DNA from 3 places in the Sutcliffiella horikoshii genome. Region 2 is predicted to be linked to each of the others. Evidence: riboswitches for the same ligand, from Rfam matches in the RefSeq annotation. Region 2 holds a riboswitch; each other region holds the start of a gene.
The links. Region 2 has a riboswitch for cobalamin ahead of K7887_RS05890 (ribonucleoside-diphosphate reductase subunit alpha). Riboswitches for the same ligand answer to the same signal wherever they lie in the genome.
Positions count from the first base shown of each region.

Region 1: it holds a riboswitch for cobalamin, as region 2 does, so the genes downstream of both, K7887_RS12780 (DUF4430 domain-containing protein) here and K7887_RS05890 (ribonucleoside-diphosphate reductase subunit alpha) in region 2, are expected to answer to the same signal.
Region 3: it holds a riboswitch for cobalamin, as region 2 does, so the genes downstream of both, K7887_RS11240 (cob(I)yrinic acid a,c-diamide adenosyltransferase) here and K7887_RS05890 (ribonucleoside-diphosphate reductase subunit alpha) in region 2, are expected to answer to the same signal.

Region 1 is NZ_CP082918.1:2,502,386-2,506,656, reverse strand. Features, by position in the region: gene K7887_RS12795 (response regulator transcription factor) at 1-389, shown strand, start outside; gene K7887_RS12790 (ATP-binding protein) at 386-2,170, shown strand; cobalamin riboswitch at 2,249-2,450, shown strand; gene K7887_RS12780 (DUF4430 domain-containing protein) at 2,664-3,086, shown strand; gene K7887_RS12775 (ECF transporter S component) at 3,089-3,640, shown strand; gene sigX (RNA polymerase sigma factor SigX) at 4,061-4,271, shown strand, end outside.
Region 2 is NZ_CP082918.1:1,135,258-1,139,528, reverse strand. Features, by position in the region: gene K7887_RS05900 (aldo/keto reductase) at 1-395, opposite strand, end outside; gene K7887_RS05895 (STAS domain-containing protein) at 575-1,402, shown strand; cobalamin riboswitch at 1,569-1,764, shown strand; gene K7887_RS05890 (ribonucleoside-diphosphate reductase subunit alpha) at 1,972-4,233, shown strand.
Region 3 is NZ_CP082918.1:2,215,695-2,219,965, reverse strand. Features, by position in the region: gene K7887_RS11255 (RNA polymerase sigma factor) at 1-377, shown strand, start outside; gene K7887_RS11250 (hypothetical protein) at 374-1,246, shown strand; gene K7887_RS11245 (hypothetical protein) at 1,344-1,574, shown strand; cobalamin riboswitch at 1,814-2,000, shown strand; gene K7887_RS11240 (cob(I)yrinic acid a,c-diamide adenosyltransferase) at 2,178-2,726, shown strand; gene K7887_RS11235 (cobyrinic acid a,c-diamide synthase CobB) at 2,746-4,128, shown strand; gene K7887_RS11230 (cobyric acid synthase) at 4,121-4,271, shown strand, end outside.

The DNA.
Region 1 (4,271 bases), 1.4 Mb from region 2:
TAGTGCTTAGAGTGAAAGCGTTATTACGTCGCTCCTCTAGCACAACGTTCCTGACTACTGAAACGACAACAAAGGATGTCATCGTATTTCCTCATTTGACCATCGATAATGATGCACACAGAGTGACATCTGAAGGGAAAGAAATAAATCTTACCCCTAAAGAATATGAACTACTTTACTTCCTTGCAAAATCTCCTGATAAAGTTTTCGACCGCGAGCAACTGTTGAAAGAAGTATGGCAATACGAGTTCTTTGGGGATTTACGAACAGTTGATACGCATGTGAAACGTCTACGCGAGAAATTGAACAAAGTGTCAGAACCAGCCTCTAAAATGATTGTAACAGTATGGGGCGTAGGCTATAAATTCGAGGTTGGCAATGAATCATGATTTGGAGAAGTGTAGTTGGTAAGCTCTGGCTTACTGTGTTACTTTTAGTTTCATTTGTATTATTTGTTTTAACCATTCTTTTACTAGAATTCTTTGAGAATTACCATGTACAGGAAGCAGAAAAGGATTTGACCCAGGCAGCGAGTAAGATTTCATTAATTTTGGAACAGCATGAAGACATGGAACAATCGAAATCAATAGCTTGGGAGCTTGTTGATGAAGTGTCTCAGGTGGTTATTTTTACAGACAAGGGAGAGTACTCTCATTCTCCGACATCTCAAATCGACCATTTACCTGCTGAATTCTTCCTAAACGACCCGGACCTTTCCCTCGTCTTTGAAGATCAGCCGATTGTAACGAAAAAGACTTATTTGCCCGATTTCCAAATTACAGATGAAATGCAAGGCGAAGTGATGATCGTCGGAATTCCTTTGCATATTAATGAGGATAAAGATGGAGCTGTTTTCGTTTATCAGTCCCTGCTTGCCGTAAAAGAAACAACCAAACAAACAACAAAACTTATTCTGCTTGCTGCAGGTTTTGCAATCTTTTTAACGACCATTTTCGCATTCTTCTTGTCTACAAGAATTACAGCACCTCTGCGTAATATGAGAGAGGCTGCTTTTGAAGTCGCAAGAGGGAAGTTCGATACTAAGGTTCCAATTTTAACATCGGACGAAATTGGGGAACTTGGGATGGCCTTTAATCAAATGGGCAGACAACTCAAGTTTAATATTAACGCTTTGAATCAAGAGAAGGAACATTTAGCCAACATTCTCAGCAGTATGGCAGATGGGGTTATCACCTTAAACCGAGATGGCACCATTCTTGTAACGAATCCACCGGCGGAGAAATTTTTACAAGCCTGGTACTATCAAGAAGGCAATGCCAGCGGGGAAGACTTGCCAGGTGAGGTAATGGAAATGTTCCAACGGGCTATTTCTGTTGAAAAAGAACAAAGTATAGAATTAACCTATCAAGGACGTACGTGGGTAATCGTAATGAGTCCACTATATACGCAAACCCATATCCGCGGCGCTGTTGCAGTAATACGGGATATGACGGAAGAGAGAAGGTTGGACAAACTTCGTAAAGATTTCATTGCCAATGTGTCCCATGAATTGCGTACACCAATTTCCATGCTGCAAGGCTACAGTGAAGCAATTGTCGATGATATTGCCGGAACGGATGAAGAGAAAAAAGAACTTGCTTCCGTTATTTATGATGAATCTTTAAGAATGGGGCGCCTCGTAAATGACTTATTAGATCTTGCGAGAATGGAAGCCGGTCATATTTCATTGAATTATGAAAATGCCAATATTGTCGCCTTTGTCGAAAAGATAACAAGAAAGTTTCAGGGCCTTGCAAAAGAAAAGTCTATCGTGTTGCAATCACATGTAGAAGGTGATGGGGCCATCCAAATGGATGTAGACCGTATGGAACAGGTAATGACAAACCTGGTGGACAACGCCATTCGCCATACAGCAGACGATGGGACCATAATCATCCATGCAAAATTAATAAACAACGGTGTCAAAATAGATGTAAAAGATTCTGGGCACGGCATACCTGAAGAAGATCTGCCTTTTGTTTTTGAACGCTTCTATAAGGCGGACAAAGCGCGTACAAGAGGGCGTGCAGGTACAGGACTGGGACTTGCCATTGTGAAAAACATCATAGAAGCACACCGGGGTACCATATCCGTTCATTCAAAAGAGAACGAGGGAACGACATTTTCCATGTATATTCCGCAAAAACACTCTCAAAATGGAGATGTGTAGCGAAAAATCTTGTTTTCTATGAAACATTATCTTGTCAAGACCAGACATATCTTGTAATATGAAACATAGTTAATTGAATAGCAATACGAAATAGTTGGTGTCACGATGGTGACTTAATAGGGAATTTGGTGAAATGCCAAAACTGTCCCCGCAACTGTAAATGTGGACGAAATGAGATGACCACTGTATGAACGGGCTTAAGAAATTAGGTCCTCATATGGGAAGGCTCAAAGTAGGAAGAAGCATAAGTCAGTAGACCTGCCAATTATTATACCAGTTTCAATACTTCGGGGGTTGAGTAGGAGAGACGGCAGAAATCTGTCTTTATTTGTCGTATTATGACATTGCCGTTATCGCCTCATCCTGAAATTGGATGAGGTTTTTTGTTTTGCTCATCACAGATCGATTGGGACATTAGGGGTAAAGATAGGAGGAGAAAAGATACGGTTTTACAACTTGCACTGCAAATTAATTACATAAGGGGAAAAAACATATGAAAAAACTTTTACTAACACTTTTACTATCATTAACTCTTGCCATTACAGGCTGTGCTAATGCAGGAAATGAAACAAATCATACAGCTAATAATGAAACACCTGCTGAAACTCAAGAACAACAAGAAAGCCAACTTTCCACCACGATCAAACTAACGAAAGAAGGCGAAGAAGTCATCAGTGAGGAGACTGTAGAGTTTGAGGAAGGGGAGTCTTTGATGGAAGTCATGGACCGCAATTTTGAGCTTACTACAGGATTTGGAGGAGATTTCATCGTCGGAATTGACGGCCTGGGCTCTGAGGAAGAATCTGATTATTATTGGAACATCTCCGTCAACGGTGAAAGCTTAATGGTCGGTGCAAGTGATTATACGCTAGAGGAGAACGACGAAGTTCATTTTGATTATCAAAAGGTGGAATGATGATGACAACCAGAAAAATAGCGCTACTTGGTGTATTAATAGCCCTTTGTGTAGTGGGGAGAATCGTTTTCGCCTCCGTACCTAACGTCCAGCCAGTGACAGCAATCATCATTATATGTGCTTTCTGGATGGGGCCGGTTTCAGGTGTGATTCTTGCAGTAGGTACTACCTTTGCAACGAACCTGGTCCTTGGTACTGGCATGTGGACATTCACACAAATCTTTGCATGGTCCATTATTGGATTATTAAGTGGAGCAATTGGGATATGGTTTAAAAGAATTCCAGTATTTATCCTTTCCATCTATGCTGGACTTTGCGGGCTGTTTTTCGGTTTTGTTTTCTCGATCCAAAACATGATTGTCGGAGGATTTCCATTTTGGCCATATTATCTTGCTGGACTACCATTTGATATAAACCATGCAGTTGGAAATGTCGTATTTTTTATCGTGTTGTATCCGATCCTTTCCAAACTCTTAAACGAAAGAGCACCCTTTATCATCAAAAGAAAAGAGAGCCTAGCACAATATCAAATGAGCAGCACCTACAAGAAATAAAAGAGGAGCGCCAATCCAATTGGGTTGGCGCTTTACTATGTAAAAAATTGAAGCAGAGTTACTAGGAATTTCTAGCTGGTGATTGGAGCAGTTGGCGAAGACTCCTGCGGGAGAGTAGCGACATTGTTGAGACCCTCCAACGAAGTGAGGAGGCTCAAGGTCGCCCGCGGAAAGCGAAGCCATTTGCGGAAATCAACAGCGGCGTAATCAAAATAGGTCGAAATATGTATATAACCTCTTTGGAAAAGCCTACAAAAATCCCTACAATCCTATACGGACATCCCTTATACTTATATTACACACAAAAAACAAAAGAAATAATTACCAAATAACCCTAGTCAAATTGTAATTTTTTTAATATATTTGTAATGTAACTTTCTTACTATAATATACGACTAATGAAATGAACGGAGGGAAACTATGAATACCGTTTTTCAAGAGCTCTATGAAAAATATCACCAGGATGTTTATCAGTTCTTATATTACATGGTGAACAACAAGGAGCAAGCGGAAGACCTCGTTCAAGAAGTTTATATAAAAGTTTTGCGTTCCTATGATCGTTTTGAAGGGAAAAGCAGTGAAAAGACCTGGCTGTTTTCGATTGCCAAGCACGTTGCCATTGATTCCTTTC
Region 2 (4,271 bases):
GGATCTGGTCTATGTATTAAAAGAATATCTATATAATCTGTTCGAAAATTTTCTAATGAACGTTCCACAGATTGAATGATATGCTCCTTGCTTGTATCATAATATTTTATATTATGGTCTGGTCTATTAGATGATATTAGCTTGATTCCACACTTCGTCACTATCTCTATTTTGTCCCTTAGTGAAGGTTTGAGTTCTAATGCTTGTCCAAATTGCTCTTCTACTGTGTAATTACCATAGATGTCTGCATGATCAAAGCTTGTAACTCCAAGATCCAAACACTGTTCTATAAATTCCACAACCTCTTCCTTGCTGTAACCCCAATCATTCAAACGCCACATTCCATGTACAATTCTAGAGAGGGAAACATCTTCTGCTAACTGAATTCTTTCCATACAAACACTCCTATCTGTTCAATATTATGAAATTATACCTCTTTTACGTATTATTAGCCAAAAATACTGCTTATTTCCTATTCTTATCTAGTAAATGATATACATCTTTTAGACTTTAAATTAAAATAGAAATAAAACTAGAGATTAAAATACTACTGTAAATAAGAAAGGATTCTACCATGACCAAGACGGCACACTCCCTAATAGGACAAAAATTAATAGATTCACAGAATGAAGTAGCTGCTAGCATGCTATCGGAAATACAGAATGCTTATCCTGATGTACCGCAATATCGAGAAGAAGAAGTAGAAGTTCAGGTCAAGGAAATCTTTAGAACGTTATTGGTATTCTTAGGTGAATATGTCCTCGATCCTGAAAACAATGTTTTAGACCGCGCCAAACAATGGGGAGAATCTGTAGGATTCATGTCTGTGAAGGCTGGCGGATCACTTGAAGAAACGCTCTCTAATATGACGTTATATAAAAAATGTCTATGGGAGTTTATACAACGTGAAGGTGTGGAAGCTGGGCTTCATATGAATCAGATTACAGATATTTTCATTTTAATAGATGAAATTTTCAATATTATCGTTTATGGATTCAGTCACGCCTTTTCCATCGCTACTGAACAGAAAATGTTAGAAACCAAAGCTTCTTACATTCGACTGTCTATCCCGATAGTCCCTTTACAAAAAGGGATGGGAGTGTTGCCGCTTGTCGGAGAAATTGATGAGATTCGCGCTGGAATACTGATAGAAGAGACGTTGGAGAAAAGTAAGAATCTTTCCATTTCCAACCTCATCATTGATTTTTCCGGTGTTTACCGTTTAGATGAAACAGTTCTGCACACCATGGACCTGCTTATCCGCTCTCTCAAGCTAATAGGCATCACACCAATCATTACAGGCCTGCGCCCGGAACTCAGCCTACAATTCATCAACTCCGGACTCATCCTAAGAGACATTCAAATCAGCGGCTCTATAGAGCAAATATTACAAGAACAATAAAAAAATCCTGCCGGGGTCAGACCCCGGCAGGATTTTTCACCTTCACGTCGAAGCCTCCATAAAATGTCTTGCCATTTGTTTGTGTATCCATTATGATAGTACTATCATTCACACAAAATACCATATATAGATTAAATGAAACATCTATATATCTACATATAGTAATTTTAACTTTTGCGATAAAGGTGTCTTTTTATAGACTTAATAGGGAATCCGGTGAAAATCCGGGACTGTTCCCGCAACTGTAAGTGCAGACGATTTTGAGAAACCACTGTACATGAACGCTTAACGGCTCTTGTATGGGAAGGTTCAAAATAGGAAGAAGCACGAGTCAGGAGACCTGCCTTTACCGATTTAGTTTCTCTTTCTTCGGGAGTTGAGAAGATGAAACGATACATAGAACATGGTAAAAACAGGACAAGGTTCTTTGATTATTTCTGACGCACCTCAGCATATTTTCTAGGAACCTAAGAACCCTCCTGCACTCTTTCCCTTTTTTCTATGATCGTTTGATCCACTCAACTATTGAGTGGATTTTTTTATTTTAGACGAAGTGGAGAGTGAAAAAAATGACCGTACATACCAAAACTGTACATAAAGAGAATGGACCTAGCGATCAAGATTACCAGAGCCATTTAGAAACTGTTCTATCTGAGTTTCCAAAACTTGAAACAACAGGTTTCTTACAAAAAACTACCAAAATTATTGATAAACTGCTCCATCACAACAATCAACATGAACTTACAAACCAACTAATACTAGAAGCGCTCAATCACGTGGATGAACTAGAACCTGACTGGACCTATGTTGCATCAAGGTTATTATCACAAAAGCTGCAACAGGAAGTATGCAGCAACAGAAACATCTCCAAGCCCTATACAGATTTTTACTCATTAATCAAAAGCTTAACAGAACTAGGAATTTATCAAACTCAATTGCTAAAAGCATACACAGCTAAAGAAATTAATGAATTAGAGGCAGTCCTTGATCCTCAAAAAGATAATCTCTTTACCTATATTGGACTGAAAACATTATCTGACCGTTATTTAACGCGCGATCATCATAAACGCTTACTTGAATTGCCTCAAGAACGTTTCATGATCATTGCCATGACACTGATGCAAAAGGAAGAAACTAATCGGATTCACTACGTGAAAGAAGCTTATTGGGCACTAAGCAATTTGTATATGACCGTTGCCACACCGACATTTGCCAATGCAGGAAAAACGTATGGACAGCTCTCAAGCTGCTTCATTGATACGGTTGATGACAGCTTGCAAGGAATATATGACAGCAACACAGACATTGCAAATCTCTCTAAATCCGGAGGCGGCCTTGGCGTCTACCTCGGCAAAATACGTAGTCGCGGCAGTGATATAAGAGGATTCAAAGGCGTATCTAGCGGAGTGATTCCATGGATGAAACAATTGAACAATACGGCTGTAAGTGTCGACCAGCTCGGTCAACGGAAAGGAGCCATTTCTGTCTATTTAGATGTTTGGCATAGAGACATTTTTTCCTTTCTTGACAGCAAGCTCAACAACGGTGATGAACGCATGCGTACACATGATCTTTTCAATGGAGTGTGCATACCGGATATTTTCATGGAGCAGGTAGAAAGCAGAGGAGACTGGTACTTATTTGATCCACATGAAGTTAGAAAACTAATGGGCTATTCCCTTGAAGATTATTTTGACGAGAAAGTTGGTGCTGGAAGCTTTCGCCAAAAATATGAAGAATGTGTCAATCATCCTGAGCTCCCGAAAGAAAAAGTACCGGCTATAGAGATTATGAAAGCAATCATGAAGGGGCAACTAGAAACTGGCAGTCCATTCATGTTTTATCGTGATGAAGTGAACAGAATGAATCCAAACCCTCATAAAGGAATGATTTATTGCACGAATTTATGTACGGAAATTACCCAAAACCAAAGTGCCACCATCACGAAAAAGCAATACGTAGAGGATGGTACGATCATAACCGTTAAAACACCCGGAGATTTTGTAGTCTGTAATTTATCCTCCATTAATCTTGCTCGCACTGTAACAGCAGGACAACTAGAGCGCCTTATTCCCATCCAGGTTCGGATGCTTGATAATGTGATTGATTTAAATGAAATACCGGTACTGCAGGCAAAGATGACCAATGAAAAATATCGTGCCATTGGATTGGGAACATTCGGCTGGCATCACCTGCTTGCTCTTGAAGGTATCAAATGGGAGTCCAATGAAGCAGTGCTTCATGCAGACAAACTTTATGAAAAAATTGCATTTTACACAATCCAAGCCAGCTCCCTGCTCGCTAAAGAAAAAGGTTCCTACCCTGCATTCGAAGGATCTGATTGGCAAACTGGTGACTATTTTCACAAACGGAATTATGGGACAGCCTCGGAACTGGATTGGAATGTGCTTCAAGAACAAGTAGCGAATTACGGCGTCCGAAACGGATATCTAATGGCAGTTGCCCCAAATGCGACCACGTCCATTATTGCCGGAAGCTCTGCAAGCATTGATCCCATTTTCCTTAAGGTATATTCAGAAGAGAAAAAAGATTACAAGATTCCCGTAACAGCACCTGACCTTAACGCAGAAACAACCTGGTTTTATAAATCTGCCTACCATATCGATCAGCATTGGAGCATTGCCCAGAATGCGGCAAGACAAAAACATATCGATCAGGCCATTTCCTTTAACCTGTATGTTACGAACACCGTGAAGGCCAAAGTATTACTTGAACTTCATCTTGATGCATGGAAGCAAAAATTGAAAACAACCTACTATGTTCGTTCCACATCTTCAGATTTAGAAGAATGTGAATCATGTTCAAGTTAGTCAGCTATCATTAAAGAACTCATAAGCATGTCAATAAA
Region 3 (4,271 bases), 1.1 Mb from region 2:
ACTTACATAAATTTAAGGGTGGATCAAACCCTAGAACTTGGCTGATAAGTATTGCCAGGAATGTGGCTATAGATGAGAGCAGAAAAAGAAGAAAAGAAGAGATTAAAAGAAATCGGCTATTACAATTCAGTACGACAGCAAAGGGGTCAGATTCACCAGAGGAAATGGTGGGGTTAAGTGAAACGAAGCTGGAACTCTATAGGGCAATAAGGTTGCTAAAGCAAAGCTATTATGACGTACTCATGTTAAGAGGAATTAACGAGCTTTCAGTACAAGAGACTGCTCAAGCGCTGAATTGGAGTGAGAGTAAAGTGAATCTCAGCTACCATAGGGCTTTAAAAGCCCTGGAGAAAAAGATGGGAGGGCGAGAAACATGAAAGATTCCAGACTCCACAATGAACTGCAATCTTTTCCTAAGGATTATAGGTTAAATGAAAGAAGCTTCAACAGTATCTCTGATCATATAAATAAGGAACTAGCTATGAGTCAGATTGAAGTCCAAAAAGGAATACCTAACACGAGAAAAATAGTCGCCACCACATTGCTTACTTTGACATTGGCAGCCACCTTAATTTGGAGCTTTAGTGGGCAAGATAGTAATCTACAAAAGTTTGCTGGAATTCATAGTGATAAATTACTAATCTTAGAGAACAAGCAGGATGTTAGCATACAGAAAGAAATTAACCCTGAGGATATTTATTCAGTTTCTCAGAGCCAAAATAGCTGGGCGGTTGATCCTAGAGAACCAAGGAATTTAATTATCGAAGGGACATCTATTGTACACATAAAAGTTCTAAACATCAGGGAAGCTGAAATACTTCCAAAATATGAAAATTTCTATACTTATATGCCCTATACACCATTGGATGTGGAAATAGTGGATACCATTTATGGCAAAGATTTATCTGGTGAAAAAACAATTTACATAGGAGGGGGAGACATTAGGATTTCCAACCTGTTGGATTCTTGGGTAGGAAGTGAATATACTGGTTTAGAAAAAATGGGCCTAACCAAACTCTCCAGAGAAGAACAAGAAACCAAATTTATTTCCTACACATCTGAATACGATTACAAAATGGTGCCAGGAAAGGAATATGCAGTTATTCTAGCAAATCAACAAACAGAGGATGAAATATATGGAATTATGGCGCGTGGATATGGGGTTTTTGAAATAATAAAGACTGATCAAGGGGAGAAGGTTTATAAAAATGTAATAACCGGAGAAAGTTACGACTTGGAATTTTAAGTTTTTATGGGAAAATTCCCTTGAGAAAGTGTTCATTGTTTGAAATAATTGGTATTAAGTAATTGTGCAGGATAAATGAAATAGTGAGGTGTAACAGGTGATCTTATTACTTTGGATAACTATTGGTTTCATAATTATCGGATTTGCTGTTCTCATTTCTATGAAAAAAGGGATGGAAAGTAAGCTCGCTTTTATAACAGCAAATACGGAAACCGAGGAAAGTTCAACAAAAGCTAAATCGATAATACGGTGGATATATAGTGCTACAGCTTGGGGTATTGTAAGTATGTTTCTTGTTGTCTGGTGTTTTCATCATTACTTTGGATAACTGAAAAGAGAAAAAAAGTGACCTTTCTTTAACTAAACAATAGTATGAAAGGGATATTTTCTATGTGGATAAGTAAAATAGTCGCATATTGGTGGTTCAGATTTTATAGAACTATTAAACTTTTTTTAAAAGCCACAAAATTTATTAAAGACATTCGTATGAAAATAGGCTACAATAAGTTCGTTGTCAATTTAAGCTTGGATAGTTAAATACAATAAACTAAATTTCATATTTTGATTGATACAATACAACATTTAGGTGCCTTTGTGAAGAAAGGTTAAAAGGGAAGCTGGTGAAAATCCAGCACGGACCCCGCCACTGTAAGCGTTGAATATTGCCGAAATATCCACTGTGCAAAAGCATGGGAAGGGTCGGTAATGTGCTTGAAACGCAAGTCAGGAGACCTGCCTATTTGTTTTTAAGGATTCTGCGAGGAAAGAATGCTTAAAGTGACATTCATTTATTTTTATTCAGTTTTCACATTTATAAGCGATTCTTCGTAAGAGCTTTTAATAAGGACTGGATTGGATGGACCTTTAAACGTCTTTTTGCTATTAGCAGAAAGGCGTTTTTTTAATGAAGAAAAACAGGGAGGCATGTTGTATGAGTGAGAAAACAAAACAAAGAGGCTTGACACTGGTGTACACCGGAGATGGCAAAGGCAAAACAACTTCGGCTATTGGTTTGGCGGTTCGCGCGGTAGGAAGGGGGATGAAGGTGAAGATATATCAGTTCATTAAATCACCGAATCGTACATACGGCGAACAGATTTCCCTAAGTAAATTAGGAGTGGAGATGGAGCAACTGGGAATTGGCTTCACATGGACAAAGACTCCTGAGGAGCATCGTGAAGCACTTCGCATCGGTTGGCCAAAAGCGAAAGAGGCTGTCATGAGCGGAGACTACGACATAGTTGTTTTGGATGAATTAAATAACGCATTATCCATTCAGGGTTTTCCGGTTGATGATGTCCTACCATTGACTGAGGTCTTGGAGCTTATCAGGAACAAGCCTGAGCACGTCCATCTTGTTATTACCGGAAGAGATGCACCTGAACAAGTCAAAGCGGCAGCTGATCTTGTCTCCGTCGTTCATGCAGAAAAGCATTATTACGATAAGGGAATCCCGGCAGTTAAAGGTGTGGAATTTTAAGAAGAAGGTGGGGTTGAAAATGGGTAAAAGGAGAATTCTTATAGCAGGAACAGGCAGTGGTGTAGGAAAGACTACTATTACAATCGGCCTGATGGCAGCGATGCGGAAAAAGGGCCTTTGTGTCCAGGGGTTTAAATGTGGTCCGGATTATATCGACACCTCTTATCACACGGCTGTTACTGGAAGGAAGTCGCGGAATCTGGATAGTTGGATGCTTTCTTCTAATTTTGTGAAAGAAGTCTTGGTCCGTGGAAGTGAGGGTGCCGATATTGCCATCATAGAAGGGGTGATGGGCTTCTATGATGGAAAAGATCCGCTTTCCGATGAGGGGAGCAGTGCAGAAATAAGCATACTCACAGGGAGTCCAGTTGTGCTTGTGGTAGATTGCTCCGGCATGGCAAGGAGTGCGGCTGCAATAGTCAAAGGGTATCAGGCACTCTCAGGAAAAGTGAAGATAGTTGGGGTGATCGCGAATAAAGTGGGAAGCGAAGGGCATTTTCATTTAATTAAAGCAGCGGTCGAATCGGAATGTAAGATTCCTGTAATTGGCTACATAACAAGGGAGTCTGAACTTGAGATGCCAGAACGACATTTAGGGCTTGTTCCATCCATTGAACGTGGGGAACTTGAAGGTTTTTTTTATCAATTGGGTGAGCGTGTTGCAACAACGGTAGATGTCCAGCGTTTATATGAGCTGGCGGACCAAGCTTCCGAGATTCCAGCCATGACTAAGCCTTCCGTTTTTACTTCATATCCCAACAAAAAAGTCCGGATAGCTGTCGCCTATGATTCTGCTTTCCATTTTTATTACGAAGAGAACTTGGAACTTTTGCAAAAGAGAGGGGCGGAATTGACCTTCTTCTCCCCTTTGAAAAATGAGGAGGTCCCACATGATGTGCATGGTTTGTATCTTGGTGGAGGCTTCCCGGAGGAGTTTGCATCTAGGCTCGCTTTGAATACGAAAAGCATGGATAGCGTCTATCACGCAGTTGTCAAAAGTGAAATCCCTACCTTTGCGGAATGTGGAGGCTATATGTATTTATGCAAAGAACTTGTGACAGCAGGAGGGGATGCTTATCCAATGGTAGGTGTCATTCCTGGTATCGTGCACATGCAAACTAGGCTTGCTGCCCTTGGATACAGGGAAATCAAAGGGCTGAACGGGAATTTTCTCTTGAAGGAGGGAGAGGTGGCGAGGGGCCATGAGTTCCACTATTCCACCTTTCATCACCAAACAGAGCTGCCGGCCGCCTTCGAAACAAAAGGAATAAGAGGGAAAGGAACAGACGGGTTTATCAGCAAAAACCTAGTTGCTGGTTATACTCACATTCACTTTGGATCCAATCCAAGGGTAGTGGAAAACTGGATTCAAAGATGTCTGGAGGTAAAACTGCATGTTTAAAGGGACGCCACTGATGATCCAAGGAACACATTCCGACGCGGGAAAGAGCGCTTTGGTAACGGCATTGTGCAGGATATTTTCAAGAGAAGGTTATAAAACGGCACCGTTCAAATCGCAAAACATGGCGCTAAATTCCTATATTA